DNA from 3 places in the Nonomuraea sp. NPDC049655 genome. Region 3 is predicted to be linked to each of the others. Evidence: riboswitches for the same ligand, from Rfam matches in the RefSeq annotation. Region 3 holds a riboswitch; each other region holds the start of a gene.
The links. A riboswitch is a leader RNA that binds a small molecule or an ion and turns the genes downstream of it on or off. The one in region 3 is predicted to bind cyclic di-AMP.

Region 1 (9,302 bases), on a different contig from region 3:
GGCCGCGTCGAACGCCTGCGCCCTGGCGATCTGGGCGGCGCTGAAGTCGCGGGCGGGGTCGGGGGCGACGGCGGGCGCGCCCGCCGCCAGGACCCGCCAGGGGGTGGTGAACGCGACCACGGCCAGGATCACGCCGCCGACCAGGGCCAGGGCGGCGCCGGCGGCGCGCCTGGAGCGGGATTCCACGCGTTGCCGTTCGCGGGCGATCAGGTGCTCCGCCGTTCCCGTCAGCTTGCCGGTTCCTGGACGGGCCTCGACGCCTTCGGCGAGGGGGGTGACGGGATCGCCCGCGCCCTTGCCACGGCCCCTGCCCTCGCCGCCGCCTTTGCCGCCGCCTTTGCCGCCGCCTTTGCCGCCGCCTTTGCCGCCGCCCTTGCCGCCGCCTTTGCCGCCGCCCTTGCCGCCCGTTCCCGGGTCGTCGGGGGCCTCGGGGCTCTTGCCGGGGGTGTCCGTGCCATCGGCGGCCTGCGCGCTGGTCCGGGCGTCGGTGGCGGGGGCGTCGGCGCGGGTCGCGTGGGGGCGGTCGTCGGGGGTGGGGGGCCGGGGGTGACGGGGGTCCTCGGTGTCGGGGTCGGCGTCCGCGTCGGGGCGGGCGTCCGGATAGTCCGGGTCGTCGGGGTGGCCCGGGGACTCGGGGGGCTCGTTGGTGCCGGACGGCTCCGGCGGCGCACCGTCGCCGGGACGGTCCGCGCCGTCGTCCCTGATGGCCACACCGCCGCCGTGGGCCGCCACGACCGCCGTGCCGGGCTCGTCGGCCCCTCTGGCGACCGCTCCGGCGGGCTCGTCCCCTTCCCGGGGCGGGTCGTTCCGCTCGCTCATCTGCCTCCCCTTCACGCGAGCTGCTCTCGTACGTACTCGCGCCACCGTGCCGCCAGCGTCTCGGCGGTGAGCCCCACGGAGGCGAGCGCCTGATCGACGCCGGCCACGCGGGCATCACGGTAGAGCCGTACCAGGGTCCCGTCACCGAACCGGTCTGCGAGGAAGCGACACGCCATCCAGGCCTCCTGGTACGCCCGCGCGAGCCGTCCGGGATCGGCGGCCGTGGGGGCGAAAGCCGCAGGTCCGGGCAACTCGCTCGGCAGCCGGCCGGCCCTTACGTCGGCGGCGAGTTCGGCGGCGGCCGTCCCGACGGGGAGCCCGGCGTCGCGGTAGGCCACGTAGTCGGCGAACCCCTCGTAGAGCCAGACGGGCAGCCGGTCGGTGCCCGCGGCGACGTGGGTGAGCTCATGGGTGAGGACGACGTCGCGTCCCGTGGAGGTGAGCCGGGCGAACGAGCCGGGCACGACGATCACCCTGGCGCCGTCGGCCACCGCGGCCAGCCCGTCCAGCGGGCCCGTGCCCGCCAGCCCGGCCGCCTCGGCGTCGGAGTCCGGCACGACGACCAGCGCGCGCACCGGCCGGCCGAGCACCGCGGACACCCGCCGTCCGGCGAGGTCCGCGCGGCGGGCCAGATCGGCGAGCACGCCGGGCTCTGCGCGGTGCCCCACGACCACGGACCGCGCGCCGCGGGCCACCTGACCGCCGTCGCTCCACAACCCGCGCGCCCCGGCGGGCAGGACGGCGGCGGGCGGCGCGTCGGCGACCACGAGCACCGCCGTCGACAGCAGCAGGACCGAAAGGAGCAGCCGCGGACCGCGAAGGGACGGACGCACCTGCGAGGACACGGCCCGATGCTAGTAGGCCCACGCCCCTCCCGGCCCCTTCCCGAGGCCGAACCCTCCGCCGGACCGACCCCGTCGCGGAGCCGGGCCCTTCGCCGGACCGGGCGCTGCTCGGGGCCGGGCATGCGACAGGCCCCGGCCCGGACCGGGGAGGGTCCGGGCGGGGCCCGTTGTCACGCGCCGGGACGCACCGCGCCGACGAACGACGACTTCCGCCATCCGCCCAGTTTGTCGATGCGCACCCGTTCGCCGGTCCGCGGCGAATGGACCATCTTGCCGTGGCCGACGTACATGCCGACGTGGCCCAGCCCGTTGAAGAACATCAGGTCGCCCGGCTTGAGATTGCGCCAGGAGACCTTGCGCTTGATGCGGGCGAACTGGCTGTTCGTCACGCGCGGGAGTCGTACCCCGGCCTTCTTCCAGGCGTACTGGACGAGTCCGGAGCAGTCGAACGCACCAGGGCCCGTGGCCCCGTACCGGTACGGGTCGCCGACCTGATGCTTGGCGACGGCGACGGCCCTGCGGGCCTTCGACGCCTGCCGCGCGGCCTTGGCCGACTTGGCAGACCTGACGGTCCTCGCCGACTTGGCCGACTTCGCAGTGGCCGCCTTGGCGGTGCTGGACACCGCGGTGAGCCTGGCGGCCGATTCGCTCACCGTCTGCGCCCCGGCCGGCGCGGCATGGAGAACCGCACCTCCGGCCGTCACGGTCATCGTGAGTGCGACGCCCCTCAGGGCAAGACGGGACAGACGGGGGTTATGCAGGGAGGTAGACAGGATTTCTCCTTGTGTCTTCCACGAACGCCTACCGGGTTAGCTGACGGATTCGGGCCTGGAAGTCGCCCTACGGCGCGAGACGCGCCGATTCACCCCTGATCCCGGGGGATTACGGGATCTTTGGGTCCCCGGCTCCGTGCTCCTGGCTGCACGGACTCGGCAGGTCGCCGCCCGATGGTTGTGCCTGAACGGGGATATCGGCGGCGACCGCTGGATTTTCATCTGGTCCGCATCGGGGTTCCGATGTCGATCCGCGGTGCGCATGGCTTGCTGACCGCGACGCCAGAAACTACGCCGAGGGGTCAAGATTTGGCAAAGGGAGACTCGGCCTGTAAAGATCAGATAAAGATGCAAGTAAAGGGTGAAACCCCTGCTGGACCCCAGGGTTCCGTTACCGGTTTGTGACCCTTCTCACACTTCCCGGCACACCCGATTGTCAGGGCACTTTCGCCCCGTTTGTCCCGCTTCGCCTCAGCGCCCACGGGCACGCCGCAGCCGCCCGAGATTTCGGGCGGGGACCGAGTCAGGGGCGGATGGCTCCGACGAGCGGACGACCGTAGTCGGCGAGGCGGACGACCTTGACGACGTCGCCCGTCTGCGGCGCATGGACGATCTTGCCGCCGCCCGCGTAGATGCTGACGTGCCCGAGCCCCTCGCTGAAGATGAGGTCACCCGGCTGGAGGTCCTTGAGGTCCACCTTCCGGCTCGCGCCCCAGGCCCACTGCTGCCACGTCGTACGCGGCAGGGAGACGCCGGCGGCGCGCCAGGCTGCCTGCGTCAGCCCTGAGCAGTCGTAGCCGCGCGGGCCCGTGCCCCCGTAGATGTACGGCTTGCCCACCTGGGCGAAGGCGAAGTTCAGGACGGCCGCCGCACTGCCCGAGGCGGGACCGGTGTACTTGATGCCGGTGCTGTTGGGATTGCCCGGGTTGTAGGCCCCCAGCTTGTCCAGGAGCTTCTTCTGCTGGCCGACCAGCTTCAGCACCTCGGCCCGCTCCCGCTGGACGGCGTCCCGCTCCTTGTCGGCGTCGGCGAGCGCGGTCTCGGCGTTGTCGCGCTCGGCCTTGAGCCCCTTGTTCTCGCGGTCGAAGGCGGCCAGCTTCTCCAGCCGCTCGCGCGAGAGCTGCCCGGCCATGGCCAGCCCGGCCAGCAGGTTCTCGGGGTCGTCGACGCCGACCATGCCGGGCAGGGAGGTGACGTCCCCGCCCAGCTTGTAGGAGTCCACCGCCACCCTGATGATCTCGGCGCGGAGGTCGGCGACCGTCTGCAGCTTCTGCTTGTAGCGGTCGTTGAGCCTGGTGTAGGCGTCCTTGGCCTTCTTGTAGTTCTCGGTCGCCGTGTTGTACCGGTCGACGACCTTGTCGGCCTTGTCGTTCAGCTTCTCCAGCTTGGCCTTGGCCTGTTTGAGGGTGGGCTTGGGATCAGCGAGCGCCGCACCCATCGGGACCGTCATCAGTCCGATCGCGAGACCCGCGGCCACCGTCACCCGGCCAAACCTCACAGCGTCGCCTCCCAGGGATTACACCTGGGGCGAAATAGTACAGAAGTGGCGGGTGGGGTCTCGCCAATAGTGCTAATTCGTAACTTATGCGCGGCCCAACCGGCGCAGCAGCAGACCGGACGGAACCGGTCTGGCACCCATCCGGCGTACGGACTCGGCGACCTCGCGGTCGGAGGAGACGACGGCCATGGCCCGGCCGGGCGGCTCGGCCCGGACGAGCTGGCGGATCAGGTCGTCGGCGATCTCCCCCGGCGCGCTGAACAGCACCCGCACCCCGCGCGGCGCCACCACCTGCACCGGCGCGTTGAGTTCGGCGCCGTCGAAGACCACCGTCACCTCGACCCGGGTCTGGGCGACCAGCCCGCCGAGGCCGGTCATCAGCCGGTTGCGCTGGTCGGCGAGGGTGAGCGTGCCGTAGCCGGTCTTCGTGACGTTGTAGCCGTCGATGATCAGGTGGACCTGCGGCAGCGCCAGGAGCTGGTCGAGGAGCTGCGGGTCGTCGTCGGCCAGGGCCCGCGCGGGCACCCCGCGCACTCCGGGACGCTCGCCGGTGCTGGCCGCGACCGAGTCGGCGGGCCTGCTGATCGTGGTGGGCAGCGCCAGCTCCCTGCGCAGCCCGGCCGAGGCGTCCTGAAGGGCGTCGAGCAGCACCCTGATGCGGGCGTCCTCGATGCTGCGGCCCTCGCGGGCGGCCCGGCGGGAGGCTTCGAGCTGCCGCTCCACGTCGGCCAGGCGCTCGCGCAGGCGGCGCAGCTCGGCCTCGCCCGCGTTGCCGGCGGCAGAGGCGGCGTGCCGGGCGTCGTCGGCGGCCTGTTCCATCTCCTCGGCCCTGCGGGTGGCGGCCTTGGCCCGCTCGCGGGCGTCGTGGAGCTTGCGCCGCAGGTCGGAGTTCTCGGCGCGGGCCGCCTTGATCTGCTCGCGCAGCCGGTCGGCCTCCTCCTTGGCGGCGGTCTTCTGCGCGGCGAGCTGCTCGCGCAGCCGCGTCACCGCCTCCTCGCGCTCGGACCCCTCGGCCGCCACGGCGGACTGCTCCAGGTCGGCGCGGGCGGTTTCGATCATCTCCGCCCAGCCGGGGGGCCTGGTGAGATAGGCTGCGGCAGCCACCAGCACGGGGTCGGCGGCGGGCGGCACACTGCCCTCGGCCAGCGCGGCGACCAGCTCGGGCCATCCGGCGGCGACTGACTCCGCGACCAGTTCGCGGAACTTCTTGTCGTTCTCCAGTTGCGCGGCGATCGGCGCGCTGCCCAGCTTGGCGCGCTTGCGCGGGTCGAACTTCGCGATGCCGCGCAGCGGCGGCGGCACGGAGACGGCGGGCATCGTGCCGAGAACCTGCGCGGCCAGGTCGACGACGTTGAGGCGCACCTGCTCGGGAAGCGGGCGAGACAGGCCTTCACCCGCTGAACTCATCCCACTTGTCCCTTCGTGACATGCCCTTTCAGACAAGGGTACGGCTCTTGCGTACCTGACCGTAACGGTCCCTTGAACCTAGACAAGCGCTTGGTAGGGGGTATACGACTGAGCCGGGGCAGCGGTGCGGCCTGGAGGTGAGCGGTGACGGAACAGATGCGCACGTCCACGCGTGACCTGGCGGAACTGCGCGAGCGGGCGTCCCGCTGGCTGCGCGGACGGGTCGGCGGGGACGCCACGGTGTCGGAGCTGTCGCGGCCCTCCGGCAACGGCATGTCGAGCGAGACGCTGTTCTTCACCGCCACCTGGGCCGCCGGGACCCGGCGGTGCGTGGCCAGGCTCGCACCTGCGGCGGAAGCCGTTCCGGTGTTCCCCTCCTACGATCTGCGGGCCCAGTTCGAGGTCATGCGGCTGGCCAGGGAGAAAGCTGGGATCCCAGCGCCGAGACCGCTCTGGTTCGAGCCCGACCCCGCGCCGCTCGGGACGCCGTTCTTCGTCATGGAGCGGGCCGAGGGCGACGTGCCGCCGGACGTCATGCCGTACACGTTCGGGGGCTGGCTGCACGACGCCTCCCCCGGCGACCGGCGGCGGCTGCAGGAGGCGAGCGTCGGGCTCGTGGCGGCGCTGCACGAGACGCCGTACACCGGGCAGGACGTCGCGGTGCTCGGCCCGCTCGCCCCCGGCGGCACGGACGGCCTGCGCGCGCACGTCGAGGCCCAGCGCGCCTACTACCGGTGGGCGCACGGCGCCCGGCCGATCCCCGTGCTGGAGCGGGCCTTCGACTGGCTCGGCTCACACTGGCCGGACGACCCCGGCCCCGACGTCCTGACCTGGGGCGACGCCAGGATCGGCAACGTGATGTACCGCGACTTCACGCCGGTGGCGGTGCTCGACTGGGAGATGGCCGCCGTGGGCCCGCGCGAGCTGGACCTCTCCTGGATGATCTTCCTGCACCGCTTCTTCCAGGACCTCGCGGTGACGATGGGCCTGCCCGGCATGCCGGACTTCATGCGCCGCGACGACGTTTGCCAGAAATATTGCGAAATAACTGGCTACGAGCCCCGCGACCTCGACTTCTACGAGATGTACGCCGCCCTCCGCCACGGCGTCATCATGGCCCGGGTGTGGCAGCGCAGGATCCATTTCGGCGAGCAGCCCATGCCGGACGACCCCGACGACCTGGTGCTCCACCGGGCCGCCATCGAGGAGCTGCTCACCCGCTAGCGTCGTAGACCAGCAGCGCGATCTGCACCCGGTTGTTCAGGTCGAGCTTGGTCAGGATGCGCGAGACGTGCGCCTTGACCGTGGGCACGCTCATGAACAGCTCCCGCCCGATCTCGGCGTTCGACCTGCCCTGCCCCACGGCCAGCGCGACCTCGCGCTCCCGCTCGCTCAGCCGGCCGAGCAGCCCCCGCGCCCGCTCGGTGCGGTCGCGGCCGCCCCCGTCGGACACGTGCGAGATGAGCTGCCGGGTCACCGCCGGCGACAGGATCGGCTCCCCCGCGGCCACCCGCCTGACGGCGTCGACCAGATCGCCCGGCGGGATGTCCTTCAGCAGGAACCCGGCCGCCCCCGCGCGCAGCGCCCGCACGACCTGGGCGTCGGCGTGGAACGTGGTCAGCACCACGACCTCGGGCGGCGAGACGGTGCGGCGCAGCGCCTCGGTCGCGGTGAGCCCGTCGACGCCCGGCATGCGGATGTCCATCAGGACGATGTGCGGCCGGTGCTCGGCCACCCGCGGCGGCACCTCGGCCCCGTCGGCCGCCTCGCCCACGATCTCGATGTCCGCGGCCCCGCCGAGGATCATCGACAGCCCGGCCCGCACCATCGCGTCGTCGTCCACGATCAGCACCCTGATCGGCGCGTCCATCTGCCCTCCGTCGGTCAACGTCACTCCCCGTCCTGCTCCGGCGGCCACGGCAGCCAGGCGCGCACCCGGAACTCGCCGCCGGTCACGCCGTGCTCCAGCCGGCCGCCGGCCAGCTCGGCCCGTTCGGTCAGCCCGATGAGCCCGGCGCCCGCCCCCGGCATGCGCGGCCCGTGCCGCGACCACACCGGGTTGCGCACCTCGGCCGAGACCCCCTCGCCCGGCTCGCCCGCCACGGCCACGGCCACCGGCGCGCCGTCCGCGTGCTTGCGCGCGTTGGTGAGCGCCTCCTGCACGATGCGGTAGACGTTGCGGCCCGCCCCGGCCGGGACGCCGTCGGCGGCGCCCAGGTCGAGGCGGACGTCCATGCCGGCCTGGCGGCACTCCTCGACCAGCGCGGGCAGGTCGGCGAGCGTCGGCTGCGGCCGGTCGGGCACCGGGTCGGCGGCCCCCGGCGGGGTGTGGCGGAGCACGCCGATCACCTCGCGCAGGTCCTGGAGCGCCAGGTGGGCGTTGCTCCTGATCGCGCCGGCGGCCCTGGCGACGTCCTCGGCGGGCGCGTCGGGACGGAACTCCAGCGCCCCGGCGTGCAGGCTGAGCATCGAGATGCGGTGGGCCAGCACGTCGTGCATCTCGCGGGCGATGCGCTCGCGTTCGAGCCGCTTGGCGTCCTCGGCGGCGGTCTCGGCCCGTTGCCTGAGCGACCAGACGAGCTGCCGCCTGGCCCGGATGACGATGCCCCAGGCGTAGATGGTCAGCACGATCGTGACCCCGAACGCCGCCCCCCACAGCGGCGTCAGGTCCTCCTGGGGCCGCAGCAGCACGTACGGGGCCAGGGTGACCAGCGCCAGCAGCGTGACGGGCCCCGACACCTTGAACGGCCGGTGCACCGCCACGGTGAACAGCGCCACCAGCGAGGCCCCGCCGACCAGCTCCAGATAGGACGACAGCAGGATCGTCACCAGCGCGAACCCCACCGGCCAGCGCCGCCGCAGCCACACCCCCGCGCACGCCAGCGCCCCCACGATCTGCTCGACGGCCAGCAGCGGCTCGGGCTCGTTCCTGATCTCCTCAAGGCTGATGAACGTCACGCCGCAGGCCAGCAGGAACAGCGCGATGTCGGAGACCCAGTCGAGGGTCGAGCGCCGCACCCGGCCCCCGCGCCCGTCGCCGAGCAGCGTGGACGGCAACGCCCACCGGTATTCCAGGGCCGGATCGCCCTCCCCCCGCAGTTCCCTCACATTCGTCGAGGTTATGCCCTGCGCGGGAGCCGGCGACAGCGACCAAAGTCGGTGTCGCCGCAGACCGATGGCCGAGGCGGGCGGGCCGCCGCGGCGGCGAGAGTGGACGGCATGAAAGCGGTGGTGGAGGTGTTCGGCTGGCTGCTGATCCTGCAGGGGGTCGGCGGGCTGCTCAACACGCTGTTCGGCTGGTGGGGGTGGGCGCACGGCCTGCTCGTCGTCAATGTGCTGCCCTTCCTCGACGGTTACGAGGTCTTCGCGGCCGTCGTGATCGGCGTGCTGGGGTTCGCGCTGCTCTCGGTGGCCGGCGCGGCCGGGCGGACGGCCGGCGGGGCGGAGGAGGGCCGATGAGCGGGACCGCGCTGCGTCCGCCGCGGCACCGTCCCGACCGCCGGGCGGTGGCGTGGTGGACGGTGCAGTGGCTCGTCCTCATGGTCCCCGTGGCGGCGGCGGCCGTGGGCGCGTACCTGGTGTTCACGCCGCGCACGCCGGGGCTGGGGGTGGCGGCGGTGGCGTTCGCGGCGGCGTGCCTGCTGGTGGCGCTGGCCGAGCCGCGGGCGGCCTACCGGGTGCAGCGGTGGGAGGTCACCGAGGAGGCGGTCTACGTCCGCCAGGGGTGGCTGACGCACACGTGGAAGGTGGCGCCGATGTCGCGGATCCAGCGGGTCGACACCGAGCGGGGGCCGGTGCAGCGGCTGTTCGGGCTGGCCGACGTCACCGTGACCACCGCCTCCTCCGCCGGAGCCGTCAAGATCACGGCGCTGGACCACCGGCTCGCCGCGGACCTGGCCGAACGGCTCACCGCGCGCACCCAGGCCACGCCCGGGGACGCGACGTGACCGGCTGGCAGCG
Region 2 (9,302 bases), on a different contig from region 3:
GCATCTCCTTGCAGATCGGGCAGTCGAAGTCCTCGTACACGTCGAGCACGGGGGCGTCGCCGGACCTGTCGGCCAGCACCATCGAACCGTCTAGCTGCCTGGTCAGGCGTACCGACCCAGCCGTCTCACCCGGCTCCGAGAAGGCCAGCACACCGAGCACCACCAGCGCCGCACACGCGACCGCGACCGCAACCAACCGCTTCATCATCCGCCCACTTCCAGCTCACCGATCGCGCAGACCCTACCAACGCCGGAACCACTCTCCGGACAGCCGCCCGGGGCGGCTCCCTCATTGGTACCTGATGACGATGAGAGAACGCTGTGAGGGGAGAATGACCTTCATGAAGGCGAACCTCCTCGACCCCGCGGTGGGCCGGTACATCCTCGACCACTCCACCCCGCCCGACCCCCTGCTCGACGAGCTGGCGCGGGAGACCGCCGAGGCGACGGGCGACGCCGCCAGGATGCAGATCTCCGCCGACCAGGGCCGGTTCCTGACCATGCTGACCCAGCTCACGGCCCCGGCCGTGGCGGTCGAGGTGGGCACGTTCACCGGCTACTCGTCGGTGTGCATCGCGCGGGGGTTGTCCGGCGGGCGGCTGCACTGCTTCGACGTGAGCGAGGAGTGGACGTCCATCGCCCGGCGCTACTGGGAGCGGGCGGGCGTGACCGACCGCGTCTCGCTGACGCTCGGGCCCGCCCTGGAGACGCTGGCCGCCTTCGACGAGCCGATCGACCTGGCCTTCCTCGACGCCGACAAGGGCAACTACCCCGGTTACTACGAGTTGCTGGTCGAGCGGCTGCGGCCGGGCGGCCTGCTGCTGGCCGACAACACGCTGCGCAGCGGCCACGTGGCCGACCCGGCGCACTCGGAGACGACGACGGTGCAGATCCGCGAGTTCAACGACCTGGTGATCGAGGACCCCCGGGTGAGCGTGGTGATGCTGCCGGTCGCCGACGGGATCACGATGATCAGGAAGAACCACTAGATCGCGGGACGCCGCCGCCGTTACTCTGAGTGATCCTTTGGAAACCCCCGGGAAAGCATGAGGACGGCGGCATGGTCAGGCCCCTGGAAGAGCGCTACCGCACCGTGCGCGAACTGTTCCCCGAGTTCCGCATCGAGACGGTCCAGGGCCGGATCGTGGTGAACGAGCCGGGCACCTGGCAGCACAACACGATCCTGTCCCGGACGTTGTTCCAGCTCGCCGCCGCGGCGGCGGTCCGGGGCTGGGAGATCTGGCCGAACATCACCGTCTACCTGGGCCCCGGCCACGATCTCTACGTGCCCGACCTGGCGGTGGTCCCGCGCCGGCCGCGGCTGCACGAGGAGCACGCCGTCCACGGCGCCTCGACGATCCTGCTCGTGGACGTCGTCTCGGTGGCCACGACGTACGACGTGCACTTCGTCAAGACGGGCGGGTACGCGCGCGGCGGGGTGCCGCTCTACCTGGTGATCGACCCGTTCCAGCGGCTGGTGACGCTGTTCGGGGGGCCTGGCGGGCGGCGCTACCGCAGCGAGAACGTCGTCTCCCTGGGCGAGCCGGTGTTCCTGCCCGACCCGTGGAACCTCCACGTCGACACCGCGGCCCTGACGGAGGCCGGCGCCTGAGACGCCGGCCGTCCGCGCGGCTCTAGCCGATCTTGTGGATCCAGTTGCGGGTGTCGGGACGGGCGCCGTACTGGATGCCGACGAGCTCCTCGCGCACCCGCATCGTCACCGGGCCGGGGGTGCCGTCGGCGATGGTCCAGGAGCGGTCGTCGCCCCTGACCGAGCCCACCGGCGTGACCACGGCGGCGGTGCCGCACGCGAACACCTCGGTCAGCTCGCCGGAGGCGCAGGCGGACTCCCACTCGTCCACCGAGATCAGCCGCTCCTCGGTCTCCAGGCCGAGGTCGCCGGCCATCTCCAGGATCGACTCCCGGGTGATGCCGGGCAGCAGGGTGCCGGTGAGCGCCGGAGTGACGAGCTTGTTGCCGAAGACGAAGAACAGGTTCATCCCGCCCATCTCCTCGACGTACTCGTGCTTGTGGGCGTCGAGCCAGACGACCTGGTCACAGCCGTTGTCGACGGCCTGGCGCTGGGCGACGAAGGCGGCGGCGTAGTTGCCGCCGCACTTGGCGAAGCCGGTGCCGCCGGGCGCGGCGCGCGTGTACTCGGTGGACAGCCAGACCGAGACGGGCTTGATGCCGCCGCTGAAGTACGAGGCCGCCGGCGAGGCGATCACCATGTACTTGTAGGTCTTCGACGGGTAGTTGACGCCGAGCCCGGCCTGCGTGGCGAACATGAACGGGCGCAGGTAGAGGCTGTGGCCCTCGGTGGTCGGCACCCACTCCTTGTCGGCCGAGACCAGCAGCTCCAGCGACTCCACGAACGCCTCCTCCGGCAGTTCGGGCATGGCCATGCGCTCGGCCGAGCGGTTGAAGCGGGCGGCGTTCGCGTACGGCCGGAAGGTCGCGATCGAGCCGGAGATCTGCCGGTACGCCTTCAGGCCCTCGAACAGCTCCTGCGCATAGTGGAAGACCGAGGTCGCGGGGTCGAGCGAGAGCGGCCCGTACGGCATGAGCCGGGCGTCGTGCCAGCCCTCGCCGTCGGTGTAGTCGATCGAGATCATGTGGTCGGTGAAGACCTGCCCGAATCCGGGGTTCGCCAGTACCTGCTCCCGCTCGGCCGCGGTGCGAGCGTGGTCGGAATGCTGCACGTCGAAGCTGAGCTTCTGAGCGATGGTCATGACGGAGGTCCTTCTCTCTACGAATCTGCGACTTCGAAAGCTGATTCTGTTAGCTACTGCCCGCGAGCAGTATTCGTACTTCCTAGTGTCTCGCGATTTGGGATGGCAAGAGGCAGTTGGGGTGGTTAGATCCGGCGAACGCGAAAAAGCGCCTGGCAGTCCGTGTTCGGACCGCCAGGCGCGTGCGGGGCTAGGCGGTCCTAGCCGGCTACTCGCGCGGCGATGTCGTCGCCGATCTCGCTGGTCGTGCGGCCGGCGCGGCCGGTCACCCGCTCGGCGATGTCGGCGGCCACGGCCTGCTCGACCTTGGCGGCCTCGGCGTGCAGGCCGAGGTGGTCGAGGAGCATGCCCACGGACAGGATGGTGGCGGTCGGGTCGGCCTTGCCCTGACCGGCGATGTCGGGCGCGCTGCCGTGCACCGGCTCGAACATGCTCGGCGAGGTGCGCTCGGGGTTGATGTTGCCGCTGGCCGCCAGGCCGATGCCGCCGGCGATCGCGGCGCCGAGGTCGGTGATGATGTCGCCGAACAGGTTGTCGGTGACGATCACGTCGAAGCGCTCGGGCTGGGTGACGAAGAACATCGAGGCCGCGTCGATGTGGCTGTAGTCGGTGGTGACGTCGGGGAACTCCGCGGCCACGCGGTCGACCGTGCGCTGCCAGAGGTCGCCGGCGAAGGTGAGCACGTTCGTCTTGTGGACGAGCGTGAGCTTCTTGCGGGGCCGCGACTGAGCCTTCTGGAAGGCGTACCGCACGACGCGCTCGACGCCGTGGGCGGTGTTCAGCGACTCCTGGGTGGCGATCTCGTGCGGCGTGCCGCGGCGCATGACGCCGCCGGTGCCCGCGTAGAGACCCTCGGTGCCCTCGCGGACGACGACCATGTCGATGTGCTCGGCGGTGGCGCCGGCCAGCGCGGTCTCGACGCCGGGGAACAGCTTGACCGGCCGCAGGTTGACGTAGTGGTCGAACTCGAACCGGAGCTTGAGCAGCAGGTCGCGCTCCAGGATGCCGGGCGGCACGCTGGGGTCGCCCACGGCGCCGAGCAGGATCGCGTCGTAGCCGCGCAGCTCTTCGAGCACCGCGTCGGGCAGGGTCTCGCCGGTGCGGTGGTAGCGGGCTGCGCCCAGGTCGTAGTGGGTGGGCTCGATCTTCGTGCCCACGGCCTCCAGGACCTTGAGCCCTTCGGCTACGACCTCGGCGCCGATGCCATCCCCGGGGATGACGGCCAGGCGGATGTTACGCGACTCCATGGGCGGTACCTTACCGGCTCGTCTCGGCTGACGAACACATCATCTCAACAACCGGACAATCCGTTTTGGGGGGATTGCGACCTTTTGACCGTTTCGTTAGAGTTCGACGAGCCTAATCCACGCAGCCGCTGCGTGGAGCCGGGGACCCACCTTTCCCCCCGGGGCGAATCGGCTGCGCCTCCCCCGAGGAGCCGCCGTAGGGCTACTTCCAGGCCCGAGCCCGTCAGCTAACCCGGTCGGCCACGTGGAAGGACAGTCCCCTGTCTAGCATCGCCATCCTTGTGGCGGTGGCAGCGGGCGCCGCAGGTCTCGTGCCTGCCGCCCCCGCGGCTCCCGCCGCTCCGGCCGCCCCCACCCCCTCCATCACCCTCACCGGCCCCCAGGTGAAACAGGTCCAGGAACGGCACGTGCCGAAACCGGCCTGGAAGGTCGCCCTCGAATACGCCATGGACAAGCGCGGCACCCCGTACGTGTGGGGCGGCGCCAGCGAACGGGGCTACGACTGCTCGGGCCTCATGCTCCGAGCCTACGAGGACGCCGGCATCGAGCTCCCCAGAACCGCCGCGGAGCAGTACGGCGCCTTCTCAAGGAAGATCGCCTGGAAGGACCTCAAGCCAGGCGACCTGGTGTTCTTCAGCGGCCTCGGCCACGTCGGCATGATCTCCAAGCCCGGCTACATGGTCCACTCCCCCCACACCGGCGACGTGGTGAAGGAGGAACGCCTGTCGCAGTGGCGCAGGCAGGCCTTCGTCGGCGCGGTACGCCCCGACCCCAAGGGCGTCAAGCGCTGGGCCGACTACAAGCAGCTCCAGAAGGCCCCCGCCCCCGCCATGCTCACCGCGACCCTGTGACGACGACCTTCCCCGGGGCGTGCCCCTCCTCCTGGTAGCGGACGGCCGCCGGGAGCTCGCCGAAGGGGAAGGTCCGGTCGATGACCGGGGTGACCGCGCCCCGCTCGATCAGCCCGGTCAGCGTCAGCAGGTTCGCCCTGTTGCTCCCGCAGCGGACGACGTCCGCCCTGACGATCCGCTGCGGGACGAAGGGCCCCGACGCGAGCGCGGCGAACATGTGGCCGGCCGGCTGCACCCAGCGGCCGGCCGGCCCGCCCACCAGCACGTACGTGCCCTTCCTGGTCAGCACGCGGCGGCAGTCCGCCAGCCGGCGGCCGCCCGCCACGTCGAGCAGCAGGTCGAAGCGCCGGCCCGACGCCGCGAAGTCCTCCTTGGTGTGGTCGATGACGTCGTCCGCGCCGAGCGAGCGGACCAGGTCCGCGTTGCGCCCGCTGCACACGCCCGTGACGTGCGCCCCCAGCGCCTTGGCGAGCTGCACGGCGAACGTGCCCACGCCGCCGGACGCGCCGTTGACCAGCACTTTCTGGCCCGGCTGGAGGCGTCCCTCGTCGCGCAGCGCGATCAGCGCGGTGTTGGCCGCCATCGGCACCGCCGCCGCCTGCTCGAACGACAGGCCCGCCGGTCTGGGCGCCACCTCGCCCTGCCGCAGGCAGACGTACTCGCCGAAGCCGCCCCCGAGCGACATCGCGTACACCTCGTCGCCGGGACGGAACAGCGTGACGTCCTTGCCGGCCGCCTCGACCTCCCCCGCCACGTCGGCCCCGAGGACGGCGATGCGCGGCCGGCGCAGCCCGACCCCGCCGCCCATGACCCGGGCCAGGTACGGCTCCCCCCGCATGAAGTGCCAGTCGTAGGGCTGCACGGACGTGGCCCGCACCCGGACCAGCACCTCGTCGTCGCGCGGCACGGGCCGCTCGACGTCGGTCAGGACGAGCTGGTCGGGCGAGCCGAACGAGCGCAGGACGTACGCCTTCATCGTTTTCTCCCTCGTGCCGCTGATGTGCCGCCAGTGTGGGCGTGACCTGCGCGGACGCTCAACGGTCGAAAGGCGACGGCTCGATGGCCGAAAGTACGACGGCCCGCCCGCCGATGGTGCGAACCAGGACCGGCCGTCCGCGCGATGACCGGGCACGGGCGCGGGCGGCACGCTCTCAGGCATGAGATGGATCGCACCCGCCGGGCTGGTCGCGCTCAGCGTCGTCCCGCTGGTCGCCGGCGCAATCCGGGTGACCGAACTGGCCGCCGGCGCCCCCGTGGCGGCGGACAACGCGCGCTTCTTCGCCATGCCCGTGCCGGTGTTGCTGCACATCCCGGCTTCCCTGGTGTTCTGCGTCCTCGGCACGTTCCAGTTCCAGGCCCGGTTCCGGGCCGGGCGGCCGGGGTGGCACCGCGCGGCGGGGCGGGTGCTGGTGGCGTGCGGGCTGGTCGCGGCGCTGTCGGGGGTGTGGCTGACGCTCTTCTCCGACCTTCCCGCCGGCGACGGGATGTTGCTGGCCGCCTTCCGGTTGCTGTTCGGGACGGCCATGGCCGCCTGCCTCCTGCTCGGCCTGGCCGCGATCCGGCGGCGCGACGTGGCCCGGCATCGCGCCTGGATGACCCGCGGGTACGCGATCGGGCTCGGCGCGGGCACGCAGGCGTTCACCCTGGCGTTCGGGCTGGCCGCCTTCGGGCCGCCCGGCGAGCTCGGCCGGGCGCTGCTCGTCGGCGCGGGCTGGGTGATCAACCTGGCGGTGGCCGAGTGGGTCGTCCGCAGAACCCTCAGAGGTCAGGTGCGTACGCGGTCGGTCTCGTAGGCCCACATGGCGATCTCGACGCGGTTGCGCACGCCGAGCTTGGTCATCAGGCTCGCGACGTGGCTCTTGACCGTGCTGAGCGAGATGTGCAGCTCGCGGGCGATCTCGCTGTTGGTCCGGCCGCGGGCCACGGCGCGCAGGATCTCCTCCTCGCGGCCGGTGAGCGCCTCGACCGGCTGCGCGGGCGCCTCCGTACGCCCGGCTCCGGCGAACGCGGCCAGCAGGCGCGCGGTCACGCTCGGGGCGATGAGCGCCTCACCGCCGGCCGCCGCGGTCACCGCCTGGGCGAGCAGCGCCGGGCCGGCGTCCTTGAGCAGGAAACCCCTGGCTCCGGCGCGCAGGGCGGCGTAGACGTACTCGTCGAGGTCGAACGTGGTGATCACGACCACCGCCATGGGGTCGGCGACGTCGGGCCCGGCCAGCTCGCGGGTGGCCGCGATGCCGTCGAGGCCGGGCATGCGGATGTCGAACAGGCACACGTCGGGGCGCAGGCGGCGGGCCAGCTCGACGGCCCGCCTGCCGTCGCCGGCCTCGCCGACGACCTCGATGCCGGGCTGGGCGTCGAGGATCATCCTGAGCCCGGTACGCGCGATCTCCTGGTCGTCGGCGACCAGCACCCGGATGGCCGCCGTGCCCTCCGGGTCGCTTCCCGCGGCCTCCCGCCGGTCGCTCACACCGCCTCCTTCCGCACGTCCGCGGCCTCCCGCCGGGCCTTCATGCGGTCTCCTTCGGCAGGGCGGCGGTGACCGTCCAGCCCCGGTTGGGGTTGGGGCCGGCCTCGCAGGTGCCGCCGAGCAGGGCGGCGCGTTCGATCATGCCGATCAGGCCGTACCCGGGGGCGGCGACCCCGCCGGCGCGGTCGCCGTCGTCGCTCACCGTCAGGAGTACGGCGGCGTCGTCGGCGGTGACCCGGACGGTGATGTGGGTGGCGTGACGGGCGTGCCGCCGGGCGTTGGTGATCGACTCCTGGGCGATGCGGTAGAGCGCCGCGCCGGCCGAGGGCGGCAGGTCGCCGAGCCCGTCCGCGATCTCCACCTCGACCGCCGGGCCGACGCGCGGGCGTCCGGCGAGCCGCCGCAGGTCGTCGAGGTGGCGGCCCGGGGTCAGCTCCGCCGGCTCGTTCCTGCGCAGCACCCGGACCATGGCCCGCATCTCGGCGAGCGTGCGCGACGCCTCGGCCTCGATCACCCGTAACGCGTCGGTGGCCGCGCCCGGCTCGGAGGCGGCGGTGGCCAGACCCGCCTGGGCGCGGATGGCCATGGCCGAGACGTGGTGAGCGACGGTGTCGTGCAGGTCGCGGGCGAGCTGTTCGCGTTCGAGCAGTTTGACCTGGTCGAGCTCGCGCAGCCGCGCGCCGGCCCGGTAGCGGAAGGCGCTGCCCAGCCCGACGGTCGCGACCAGCACGCCGAGCGCCGGGACGACGTCGCCGGGCGCCATGCGTCCGGACACCAGCGACAGGCCGACCGCGACCAGCCCGGCCGCCATCCCGATCACGGCCTCGCGCCCGGAACCCCACCGGAACAGCGCGTAGAGCACGATCGTGACGAACGCCAGCGTGTACGTCTCCACCGGCTCGCCACCGGTCAGCAGCGGGGCCAGGGTCGTGGCGCCGAACACGAGCGCGACCATGAGCAGCGGCCTGGTCCTGCGCCACAGCAGCGTGGGGATCAGCGCGACGGTGACGGCCGTCGAGACCACCGGCCAGCGGAGGTCGGGCCGCAGCACGCCCTCGATCACCGCGGCCGGCACGAGCACCGCGACGAGCGCCCAGTCGCGCCACACCCGCAGGGGCGGGCCGGGAGGACGAGGCTCGCGCCACACGGAACGAAGGAGGCCGGCCACCCCCATATCGTAAGCGCGCCCCCACTCCCCCGCATCGCCCCGAACCCCCGTCCCACAGACGGGGGCTGGGGGTCAGTGTTTGCGGGCGTCGAAGATGAGGTCCCAGGCGCGGGACTTGGCGTGGGCGACCGCGCCCAGCAGCACGCCGCTGTCGCCCAGCGCGCTGGCCACCACCCGCGGGCGCAGCGGCCCGAGCTCGGCGATGCGGCGCTCCACGGACGCGCCCAGCAGGTCGAGGTTGCGCCCCACTCCCCCGCTCAGCACGATCACCTCCGGATCGAGCACGGCGGCCACGGCCACCAGCAACCCGCCGATGCGCCGGCCCTCGGCCTCCACGACCGATCTGGCCGCCGCGTTCCCCTCGGCGGCGGCGGCGAAGACCTCCCTCGCCGTCTCCAGCTCCAGCCCCGCCGCCCGGGCGGCGCGCACCACACCGGGCGCGGAGGTGGCCGCCTCGGTGGCCCCGTGCGTGAAGGGGTCGGCGTCGTGCGCGAAGGAGTCGGCCCCGCGCTTGAGGGGGTCGGCGTCGTGCGCGAAGGAGTCGGCCCCGCCCTTGAGGGGGTCGGCGTCTTCCGCGAAAGGGCCGGTCGGTGGGGCGGAGGCGGGGGGTTCCTCGGCGGCCGGGATGTAGGAGACCTCGCCCGCCGCCCCCCGCGCCCCGACGTACAGCTCGCCGTTGATCACGATGCCCATGCCGACGCCGGTGCCGATGGACACCAGGGCGAAGTTGGCCTTGCCCTGCCCGGCCCCGTGGACGTGCTCGCCGACGGCGGCCAGGTTGATGTCGTTCTCGATGACGAGGTCGACGCCCAGGGCGGCGTGCAACCGGTCGGCCAG
Region 3 (9,302 bases):
CGTACTGGGCGGCGGTGTAGACGCCCCACTTGGCCAGCTCGGCGTCCTTGCCGTCGTCGTACAGGGCGGCGTTGGGGCCGACGAACTCGTTCCAGGCGCCGTGCAGGTCGTAGGACATGATGTTGACGTAGTCCAGGTACTGGGTGACCTGGAAGGTCTCCATGCCGCGCAGCAGGTAGCCGGAGGCGGGGGCGGCGACGGTCAGCATGTAGTACCTGCCGTCCGCGGCGGCCGCGGTGTCCAGCTTCTGGCGCAGCGTCCTCATCAGGGCCGCGTAGCCCTTCATCAGGCTCGACCGGCGGGCGTTGGCGATGGTCCAGTCGAGCGGGTTCCCCGCGTCCTTCATCGAGGTCGGGTACTCGTAGTCGATGTCGACGCCGTTGAACCCGTACGCGCGCACGAACGCGACGACCGAGTCGGCGAACGTGCCGATGCCGGCCTGGTTGACCGAGCTGTCGGCGTTGATGGTCATCGAGTAGAAGCCGCCGGAGGGCACGCGGGCGCCGCTCGCGTCGAAGTAGCCGCCGGTCTCGGCCCAGCCGCCGACCGACACCAGCGTCTTGGTGCCGGGGTACTGCTTCTTGTACTTGTTCAGCAGGTTGAAGTGCCCCTTGTAGGCGTAGGCCGGGTCCATCTCGGCGCCGGCGACGCCGGGCCACTCGGTCGCGGTCGCGTCGGCGTCCACGGCGATCTTGTTGCTGCCGTCGACGTGGGCGAAGGCGTAGTTGATGTGGGTGACCTTGCCCCACGGGATGTTGCCGGCCAGGTAGGCGGGCCGGCCGTTCTTGCCGGTGCGCCAGCTGGTGAAGTAGCCGATGATGCGGCGGGGGTGGTCGGCCCCCATCTTCTCCCGGCCGTCCTCGTCGTAGGCCAGGCAGTAGGGGACGTCCACGCCGGGGGTCTGATAGAGGCCGTCCGGGCGGCAGGCGGCGTTGTCGGCCGCGGCGGTGGCCGTACCGGCCAGGGCTCCCGCGATGAGGACCAGTGAGGTGCCGCACGCGGCCAGGGCCGCGCGTAGGCGTGTGGGCTTCAAGGCCACCTCCGATGGGGCATGACTGGGGGGTTGATCGGAAGGTAAGCCTGGTGACCAGGGCCGTCAATGCTCTCTGTTAGGAAACTTTCTTAATAGTTGCCGTCCGGTCGTTCGCGCGGTCACGATCCGGTCCGGCGCAGGATGAGCACCGCGATGTCGTCGCGCGGCGCGCCGTGCGTGAAGGTGTTCAGGTCGGCGGCCAGGGCCTCGACGGTCCTGGCCGGCGGGTCGCGGGCCCAGGAGCGCAGCCGTTGCTCCAGCGGGTAGAAGGAGCCGTCGCGATCGCGGGCCTCGGTCACGCCGTCGGTGCACAGCAGCAGCGAGGCCCCGCGCGGGAAGGCGAAGCGCGCGCCGTGGCGTGGCTCGCCCGCCAGCCCGGCGAGGCCGAGCGGCACCTCCGGCTCACCGAGCCAGAGCTGCCCGGCGTTCCCGCCGTGGATCAGGTACGGCGCTATGTGCCCGCAGTTGACCGCGTCCACCTCCAGCTCCGGGCCGATGTCCAGCAGCAGCGCGGTGACGAACCGCTCGGGCTCGCCGGTGTGCGCGGCGAACCTGTTGTGCCTGATCACGGCGTCCTCCAGGGCGTCGGCCACGCCCATGAGGGAGATCTCGCGATAGGCCGCCTCCCGGAAGGCGCCCAGCACGGCCAGCGCGGCGCCGATCGCGGGCAGCCCCTTGCCCTGCACGTCCGCGATCATCACCCGGGTCCCGTACGGCGACGGCGCCACCTCGTACATGTCGCCGCCCACCATCGTGTCCTCCTCGATGGGCTGGTAGAGGCCGTCCACGACCACGTCGAGCGAGCGCAGCGGCAGCGGCCTGACGAGCTGCCGCTGCAACGCCGCGGCGGCCGAGCGCAACCGGCGGACCTCCTCCTCGCGCTGGATCCGGTAGCTCGCGCCGACCACGCTCATCAGCCCGAACGCCGCGGTGAAGCCGGAGACCTCCAGGTTCGTCCGCAGATTGCCGCCCAGATAGGCGACCGAGGCCGACACCACCGCCAGCACCCACACCGACGCGACCGCCGTCTGCCACACCGAGCCCAGCCCCGACACGATCGCGGGCAGGAAGATCAGCACCGGCACGAGCTCCGCGCCCCCGCCGGTGAACCTGTCCAGCCCGACCACCAGCACCGTGATCCCGATCAGGCCGACCAGGAAGACCGGTGTCGTGAAGAAGGGCCGCCTGGGCCCGCCACCCCACAGAATCGTCGTTCACCCCCGGTGACCAGCTTCTCCCAAGGCGTCCGTGTTCCGTCCTGCGGCGCGCCGGGCACGGCGAAGGGCCGGCCCCGAAACCCGGGACCGGCCCTGACGTGCGAACTTATCCGAGGCCGTTCTTCATGGCCGTGAGGAGTTCGGCGTTGGTGGTGTCACCGCTGAGCTCCCAGAAGAACGCGCCGCCGAGGCCCTGGTTCTTCGAGTAGCTCATCTTGCCGCCGATGGTGCTCGGCGTGTCGTAGCTCCACCACTGGTTGCCGCAGTAGGCGTAGGCCGTGCCCGCGACCGTGCCGGTGGACGGGCAGCGGGTCTTGATGACCTTGTAGTCCTCGATGCCCTGCTCGTACGTGCCGGGCGCCGGGCCGGTCGCCGTGCCGCCGGGCGCGGCCTGGGTCACGCCGGTCCAGCCGCGGCCGTAGAAGCCGATGCCGAGCAGCAGCTTGGCGGCCGGGACGCCCTTGCTCTTGAGCTTCTGGATGGCGTTGTCGGTGTAGAAGCCGGGGATCGGGATCTTGTCCCAGGTGGTGAGCGGGGAGTGCGGGGCGGTCGGGCCCTGCGCGTCCCAGCCGCCGAAGAAGTCGTACGTCATGACGTTGTACCAGTCGACGTACTGGGCGGCGCCGCCGTAGTCGGCCGCGTCGATCTTGCCGCCGTCGTTGCCGTCGGCGGTGATGGCCGCGGTGACCAGGTTGTTCGCGCCGAAGCGGGAGCGCAGCGCGGACATCACGTTCTTGAACGCCGCCGCGCCGCTGGTGTCACAGGTCAGGCCGCAGGCGTTCGGGTACTCCCAGTCGATGTCGATGCCGTCGAAGACGTCGGCCCAGCGGGGGTCCTCCACCAGCTTGTAGCAGGAGTCGGCGAAGGCCGTCGGGTTCTGCGCCGCCTGGCCGAAGCCGCCGGACCAGGTCCAGCCGCCGAAGGAGAAGAGCACCTTCAGGTTGGGGTACTTCTTCTTCAGCTTGCGCAGCTGGTTGAAGTTGCCGCGCAGCGCGCCGTTGTCCCAGGTGTCGGCGACGCCGTCGACGCTCTCGCCCGCCTGGTAGAAGCGGTCGTAGTCGGCGTAGCTGTCGCCGATCGTGCACTGCCCGTTCTGCACGTTGCCGAACGCGTAGTTGATGTGGGTCAGCTTGGCCGCCGAGCCGCTGGTGTCGATGTTCTTGACGTGGTAGCCGCGCTGGTAGATGCCCCACTGGACGAAGTAGCCCAGCACCTTGTTGCCGCCGCCACCGCCGCCGCCCGTGGTGGTCGCGGTGATCTGGTTGCTGTCGGCCGAGCGGTTGCCCGCCGCGTCACGCGCGCGCACGGTGTAGTTGTAGGAGGTGTTGGCGGTGAGGCCGGTGTCGTTGTACGTGGTGCCCGTGACGGTGGTGACCAGGGTGCCGCCGCGGTAGACCTCGTAGCCGGTGACCGCCACGTTGTCGGTGGAGGCGTTCCAGGCCAGCGAGACGCTGTTGTTGCTGACGCCGGTCGAGCGCAGGTTGCCGGGGACCGACGGCGGTGTCTTGTCGTCGCCGCCACCGCCGCCGGTGGTCGTCGCGGAGATCTGGTTGCTGTTGGCCGAGCGGTTGCCGGCCGCGTCACGCGCGCGCACGGTGTAGCTGTAGGCCGTGTTCGCGGTGAGGCCGGTGTCGTTGTACGTGGTGCCCGTGACGGTGGTGACCAGGGTGCCGCCGCGGTAGACCTCGTAGCCGGTCACGGCCACGTTGTCGGTGGAGGCGTTCCAGGCCAGGGCCACGCTGGTGTCCGTGACGCCGGTCGAGCGCAGGTTGCCCGGCACGGACGGCGCGGTCGTGTCGCTGCCGCCGCCACCGGAGACCTTCCACAGCGCCGCCACGTTCGGCGGCTCCCAGCCGGGCTGGGAGGTGTGCGCCTGGAGACAGACGTAGTCGACGCCGTTGTAGGTGACGACCGTGCCCGCCGTGTAGGCGGTCCACGGGGCCCAGGCCGCCGCGTACGCCACCGTGCTGGCGGAGGCGAGCGCTGGGGCGGCCACGGCCGCGGTGAGAGGCAGGGCCAATGCCGCCATTCCCGCCAGGACCTTGCTCAGAATGGTGTGCTTCATGTCGCTCCGACATCCGTTGGGGGGGTGTGTGGGGAGTGGGATGGGAGACTTCTGGGGAAACTATTAGGAAAGTTTCCTTTAAGTTGTGAATCGACGGTAGCTTCTGCCTGGGGGAGCGTCAATACGTATCGGTCAGGCGTCCGTAATCGTGCCGGTCAGACCCTGGACGCGCCCGTTCACGAGGGGATAACGGTTCAGGAACGGGGGCTGACGGCGAGGTGAGCCGTGGCTCAGCATTGGAGCGTGGCAGGAATCTCCGCCTGGCGGCGGACGCCCACGCGACGCGGGCCCTACGTGGTCCGCGCGGTCGCGGAGTTACGGTCCTGGCCGTCGCTGAACGTCAGCGGCACCGGTCAGCAGGTCACCTTCGCCGTACACGGAACCGAGATCCTGCGCCTGGCCGGCCGGGACGAGATCCACGTACGGCTCACCGCCCCCGCCATCGGCCGCCTGGAGCCGTACCTGCGGGCGTGCGACCAGGTCCATGCCTGCCGCGACCGCGCCTGGGTCGCCGTGCAGGTCGACGCCGAGCCCGATCTGGAATTGTTGCTGGCGCTCACGAGTGTGGCGATAAAGGCGCACGTGGCGTGAACCGATTCGGTGCGTAGCGTTTCTCCCACGCACCGTCGAATTCATTGCCGCCATTTGCCTGGGAATTACTCGCCGGGTAGCTTGGTTGTACACAGCCGAACGGGGAGTCGTCCCAGGTAGGGATGGCATTGCCTGGGAATTACCCAAGCGGGACCCGTGTTGTACAGAGTCGATGCGGACATCCCCGCATCCGGGCGTCGCACATATACCTTCAGGCCCTTTCCCGGGCCCGGGAAGACGATGCGTCAGCCCTTTGCCTGACCAAGAGACCGCTGAATCCGCCTGTGCGCGGAACCGGGGACCCATGTGTCCAATGGGGTGAATCGGCACCGTGGTGCCGTAGGGCAGCTTCCCGCCCGAACCCGTCAGCTAACCCGGCAAGCGGCACGGAAGCTCAAGGAGTAACACCCTCATGGCCAAGCACCGTCTTCACCGTGCCTACAAGCTCGACCTCGCCAAGATCGCTCTCGGCGCGACCGCCGTCGCCGGCGTGCTCGGCACGCACGCGGCAGTGAACGCCGACACCGCCACCGCCACCGCCCACACCGCCACCCAGACCGCCAAGGTCGCCGGCGTGGCCGCCCAGCCGCGCGTCGCGCAGAACCGCGCCGCCGACGAGAGCGCCAAGGGCAAGGTCAACGTCACCGCCGCCCAGGTGCTGGCCACGGCCCGCGCCCAGGTCGGCACCTCCGAGGACGCCAACGGCGGCGGCACCAAGTTCCAGAAGTGGTACGCCGATTCGCAGCGCGCCGCCGAGACCGCCGCGCGTGACGGCGGCAACCGCGCCATGTACCTGAACGCCCCCTGGTGCTCGATGTTCGTCTCCTGGGTCGGCGAGCAGACCGGCGCCCGCCCGCAGGTCGGCTGGGACGCCTACACCGTGACCCACGCCAAGTGGTTCGCCGCCAACGACCGCTGGGGCACCGAGGCCAAGCCGGGCGCCGTCGTCTTCTTCTCCTGGAGCGGCAGCAAGAGCCTGAGCGACATCCAGCACGTCGGCTTCGTCGTCAAGGACAACGGCGACGGCACGATCTCCACGATCGAGGGCAACACCGGCAACGGCAAGGTCGAGCAGCGTGTCCGCCCGACCTCCCAGGTCGTCGGCTACGGCTACCCGTCGTACGCCGCCTGATCCTGCCAAGCGAAGAGCGCATTCCCCGCGGGGAGTGCGCTCTTTCGCGTTTCAGGGCCGCCGGTGGACCAGGACCGCCGCGGCCTGCCCGGCCGAGCGGGCCGCGCCCGCCTCCTCGGAGATCATCGCGGTGACCGTGGCGCCGTCGATCAGGGTGAGCAACTGCTCGGCGAGCAGGCCGGGGTCTCCGGCTCCGGCCTCCTCGGCGAGCGAGCGCAGGTAGGCGCGCAGGCGCTCCTTGTGCTCGCGCACCGCCGTGCGGACGGCGGCCGAACCGGCGCCCAGCTCGGCGAAGGCGTTGGCGAACCCGCAGCCGCGGAAGTCGTCCTCGGTGAACCAGCGTTCCAGCCACGCGAAGACCGCCGGGATGCGGTCGCCGGCGTCGGCCACGTACGCGGTGAGCGAGGCCATCCAGCGTTCGTCGCGCCGCCGCAGATAGGCCACGACCAGCGCCTCCTTCGACGGGAAACACTGGTAGAGGCGTTTCAGCGAGACGCCGGAGGCGGCCCGGATCTCGTCCATGCCGACCGCCTGCACGCCGCGGCGGTAGAACAGGTCGCCCGCGGCGTCCAGCAGCCGCTGCTCGTGATCCATGACACCCCTCCAGGTGCTTGCCGCGGAGAACGATCGTTCTCTACGCTAGCGCACAACCCGGGAGAACGCCCGTTCTCTCGATGAGAGGACCGCCCATGACCCGCCCGCCCGTCCCGCCGTTCACCGAGGAGACCGCCCGGATCAAGGTCCAGGCCGCCGAGGACGCCTGGAACACCCGCGACCCCGACCGCGTCGCGCTCGCGTACACCGAGGACTCCGTGTGGCGCAACCGGGGCGAGTTCGTCACCGGCCGCGCCGAGATCGCGGAGTTCCTGCGCCGCAAGTGGGCCCGCGAGCTGGACTACGCCCTGCGCAAGGAGCTGTGGGCGGTCACCGGCGACCGCATCGCCGTGCGCTTCCAGTACGAGTCCCGCGACGCCGCCGGCCAGTGGTGGCGCAGCTACGGCAACGAGCAGTGGGAGTTCGACGCGTCGGGGCTGATGCGCCGCCGGGAGGCCAGCATCAACGACGTCGCCATCACCGAGGAGGAACGCCGCATCTTCGGCTCCCGCCCGCTGTCCGAGCACGGCGTGGACGTCCTGGGCATCCGCCACGCGGAGATCGCCGGGGTAAGGTCGGAAGGCCGATCGTAGGAGGTCTGACATGGCGGTCTTGCTGCTGGGCACCCTCGACACCAAGGGGGAGGAGTACGCCCTCGTCCGCGACCTGATCGTCCGGGCCGGCCAGGGCGTCGTCCTCATGGACACCGGCGTCATGGGCGCCCCGGCGCTGGCCGCCGACGTGCCCGCCGAGGCCGTCGCGCGGGCCGCGGGCACGGGCCTCGATCGGCTCAGGAGCGCCGGCGACCGCGGCGCCGCTCTCGCGGCCATGGCGGCCGGGGCCACCGCCCTGGCCAAGGACCTGCACGCCCGCGGCGAGCTGAGCGGCGTGCTCGCGCTCGGCGGCAGCGGCGGCTCCTCCATCGCCGCCGCCGTCATGCGGGCGCTGCCCGTCGGCCTGCCCAAGCTGCTCGTCTCGACCATGGTCAGCGGCGACGTCTCGGCCTACGTCGGGGAGACCGACGTGACGCTCATGTACAGCGTCGTCGACGTCGCGGGCGTCAACTCCGTCTCCCGCCGCATCCTGACCAACGCCGCCGCCGCGATCAGCGCGATGGCCGCCTCCTACGACGCCGGCGCCGAGCCGTCCGGGGAGGACAAACCGCTGGTCGCGGCCACGATGTTCGGCGTCACCACGCCCGCCGTCGACGCCGCGCGGGCCCGGCTGGAGTCCCTGGGCTACGAGGTGCTGGTCTTCCACGCCACCGGCTCGGGCGGCCGGGCCATGGAGGCGCTGGCGGCCGGCGGCCACTTCGCCGGGGTGCTCGACCTGACCACCACCGAGCTGGCCGACGAGCTCGTCGGCGGCGTGTTGTCGGCCGGCCCCGACCGCCTGACCGCCGCCGGGCGGGCCGGCATCCCGCAGGTCGTCAGCCTGGGCGCCGTCGACATGGTCAACTTCGGCCCGATGGAGACCGTGCCGGAACGGTTCAGGTCACGGCAGCTCCTGGCGCACAACCCGACGGTGACGCTCATGCGCACCACTCCCGACGAGAACGCCGAGATCGGGCGGGCGATCGGCGAGCGGCTGGCCCGCGCTTCCGGGCCGGTCACGCTGTTCGTGCCGCGCGGCGGCGTCTCGGCCGTCGACGTCGAGGGCGGCCCGTTCCACGACCCGGCGGCCGACGCGGCCTGCTTCGACGCCGTGCTCGCGGCCGTCGCGGGCACCGCCGTCGAGGTCGTGCAGAGCGACCAGGACATCAACAACGCGCAGTTCGCCGTGGCGGCCGCCGACCGGCTGCACCGGCTGATCGAGAAGGGGGCTTGATGCGTCGCGACGAGGCACTACGGAGGTTGCGCGCCGAGCGGGAGGCCGGCCGGCTGATCATCGGCGGCGGCGCGGGCACCGGGCTGTCGGCCAAGTCCGCCGAGGCGGGCGGGGTCGATCTGCTCATCATCTACAACTCCGGGCGGTTCCGGATGGCCGGCCGCGGCTCGCTCGCCGGCCTGATGCCGTACGGCGACGCCAACGCGATCGTCGTGGAGATGGCGGGGGAGGTCCTGCCGGTCGTCAAGGACACGCCGGTGCTGGCCGGGGTGTGCGGGACCGACCCGTTCCGGCTGATGCCGCGCTTCCTCGACGAGCTGAAGGACATGGGCTTCACCGGCGTCCAGAACTTCCCGACGGTCGGCCTGATCGACGGTGTCTTCCGGGCGAACCTGGAGGAGACCGGCATGGGCTTCGACCTGGAGGTGGAGATGATCAGGCTGGCCGCCGAGCGCGACCTGCTCACCGCCCCCTACGTGTTCACCCCCGAGCAGGCCACGGCCATGGCGCGGGCGGGCGCCGACATCCTCGTCCCGCACATGGGCCTGACCACCAAGGGCAGCATCGGCGCCGTCACCGCGATCGGCCTCGACGAGGCGGCCGTGCGCGTCCAGGAGATGCGCGACGCCGCCGTCGCCGTCAACCCCGACGTCATCGTGCTGTGCCACGGCGGCCCCATCGCCGAGCCCGACGACGTGCGCCACATCCAGCAGCGCACGGTCGGCGTCGCCGGGTTCTTCGGCGCGTCCTCGATGGAACGCCTGCCCGCCGAGCGGGCCATCGCCGAACAGGTCCGCGCCTTCAAGCAGCTCTGACCGGGAGGAACCCGCCATGCACCGACGA

Region 1: another riboswitch for cyclic di-AMP. It lies ahead of ACIBQ6_RS17590 (C40 family peptidase); the one in region 3 lies ahead of ACIBQ6_RS23015 (CHAP domain-containing protein).
Region 2: another riboswitch for cyclic di-AMP. It lies ahead of ACIBQ6_RS08655 (C40 family peptidase); the one in region 3 lies ahead of ACIBQ6_RS23015 (CHAP domain-containing protein).

Annotation. Positions count from the first base shown of each region.
Region 1 covers NZ_JBITLS010000005.1:119,114-128,415, reverse strand. Annotated here, with positions in the region: gene ACIBQ6_RS17600 (M48 family metalloprotease) at 1-819, opposite strand, end outside; gene ACIBQ6_RS17595 (hypothetical protein) at 831-1,664, opposite strand; gene ACIBQ6_RS17590 (C40 family peptidase) at 1,835-2,317, opposite strand; cyclic di-AMP (ydaO/yuaA leader) riboswitch at 2,448-2,609, opposite strand; gene ACIBQ6_RS17585 (NlpC/P60 family protein) at 2,961-3,887, opposite strand; gene ACIBQ6_RS17580 (NYN domain-containing protein) at 4,020-5,342, opposite strand; gene ACIBQ6_RS17575 (phosphotransferase family protein) at 5,487-6,566, shown strand; gene ACIBQ6_RS17570 (response regulator) at 6,556-7,212, opposite strand; gene ACIBQ6_RS17565 (histidine kinase) at 7,233-8,450, opposite strand; gene ACIBQ6_RS17560 (hypothetical protein) at 8,562-8,801, shown strand; gene ACIBQ6_RS17555 (PH domain-containing protein) at 8,798-9,289, shown strand; gene ACIBQ6_RS17550 (PH domain-containing protein) at 9,286-9,302, shown strand, end outside.
Region 2 covers NZ_JBITLS010000002.1:696,404-705,705, forward strand. Annotated here, with positions in the region: gene ACIBQ6_RS08630 (thioredoxin domain-containing protein) at 1-208, opposite strand, end outside; gene ACIBQ6_RS08635 (O-methyltransferase) at 342-989, shown strand; gene ACIBQ6_RS08640 (Uma2 family endonuclease) at 1,061-1,612, shown strand; gene ACIBQ6_RS08645 (branched-chain amino acid aminotransferase) at 1,635-2,732, opposite strand; gene ACIBQ6_RS08650 (3-isopropylmalate dehydrogenase) at 2,933-3,979, opposite strand; cyclic di-AMP (ydaO/yuaA leader) riboswitch at 4,079-4,236, shown strand; gene ACIBQ6_RS08655 (C40 family peptidase) at 4,267-4,830, shown strand; gene ACIBQ6_RS08660 (NAD(P)-dependent alcohol dehydrogenase) at 4,814-5,806, opposite strand; gene ACIBQ6_RS08665 (DUF2306 domain-containing protein) at 5,988-6,623, shown strand; gene ACIBQ6_RS08670 (response regulator transcription factor) at 6,596-7,297, opposite strand; gene ACIBQ6_RS08675 (sensor histidine kinase) at 7,338-8,471, opposite strand; gene ACIBQ6_RS08680 (ROK family protein) at 8,538-9,302, opposite strand, start outside.
Region 3 covers NZ_JBITLS010000007.1:43,633-52,934, reverse strand. Annotated here, with positions in the region: gene ACIBQ6_RS23035 (chitinase C-terminal domain-containing protein) at 1-1,033, opposite strand, end outside; gene ACIBQ6_RS23030 (PP2C family protein-serine/threonine phosphatase) at 1,153-2,166, opposite strand; gene ACIBQ6_RS23025 (glycosyl hydrolase family 18 protein) at 2,357-4,315, opposite strand; gene ACIBQ6_RS23020 (luciferase family protein) at 4,559-4,906, shown strand; cyclic di-AMP (ydaO/yuaA leader) riboswitch at 5,167-5,304, shown strand; gene ACIBQ6_RS23015 (CHAP domain-containing protein) at 5,319-6,038, shown strand; gene ACIBQ6_RS23010 (TetR/AcrR family transcriptional regulator) at 6,090-6,632, opposite strand; gene ACIBQ6_RS23005 (nuclear transport factor 2 family protein) at 6,728-7,225, shown strand; gene ACIBQ6_RS23000 (Tm-1-like ATP-binding domain-containing protein) at 7,236-8,459, shown strand; gene ACIBQ6_RS22995 (phosphoenolpyruvate hydrolase family protein) at 8,459-9,274, shown strand; gene ACIBQ6_RS22990 (cupin domain-containing protein) at 9,291-9,302, shown strand, end outside.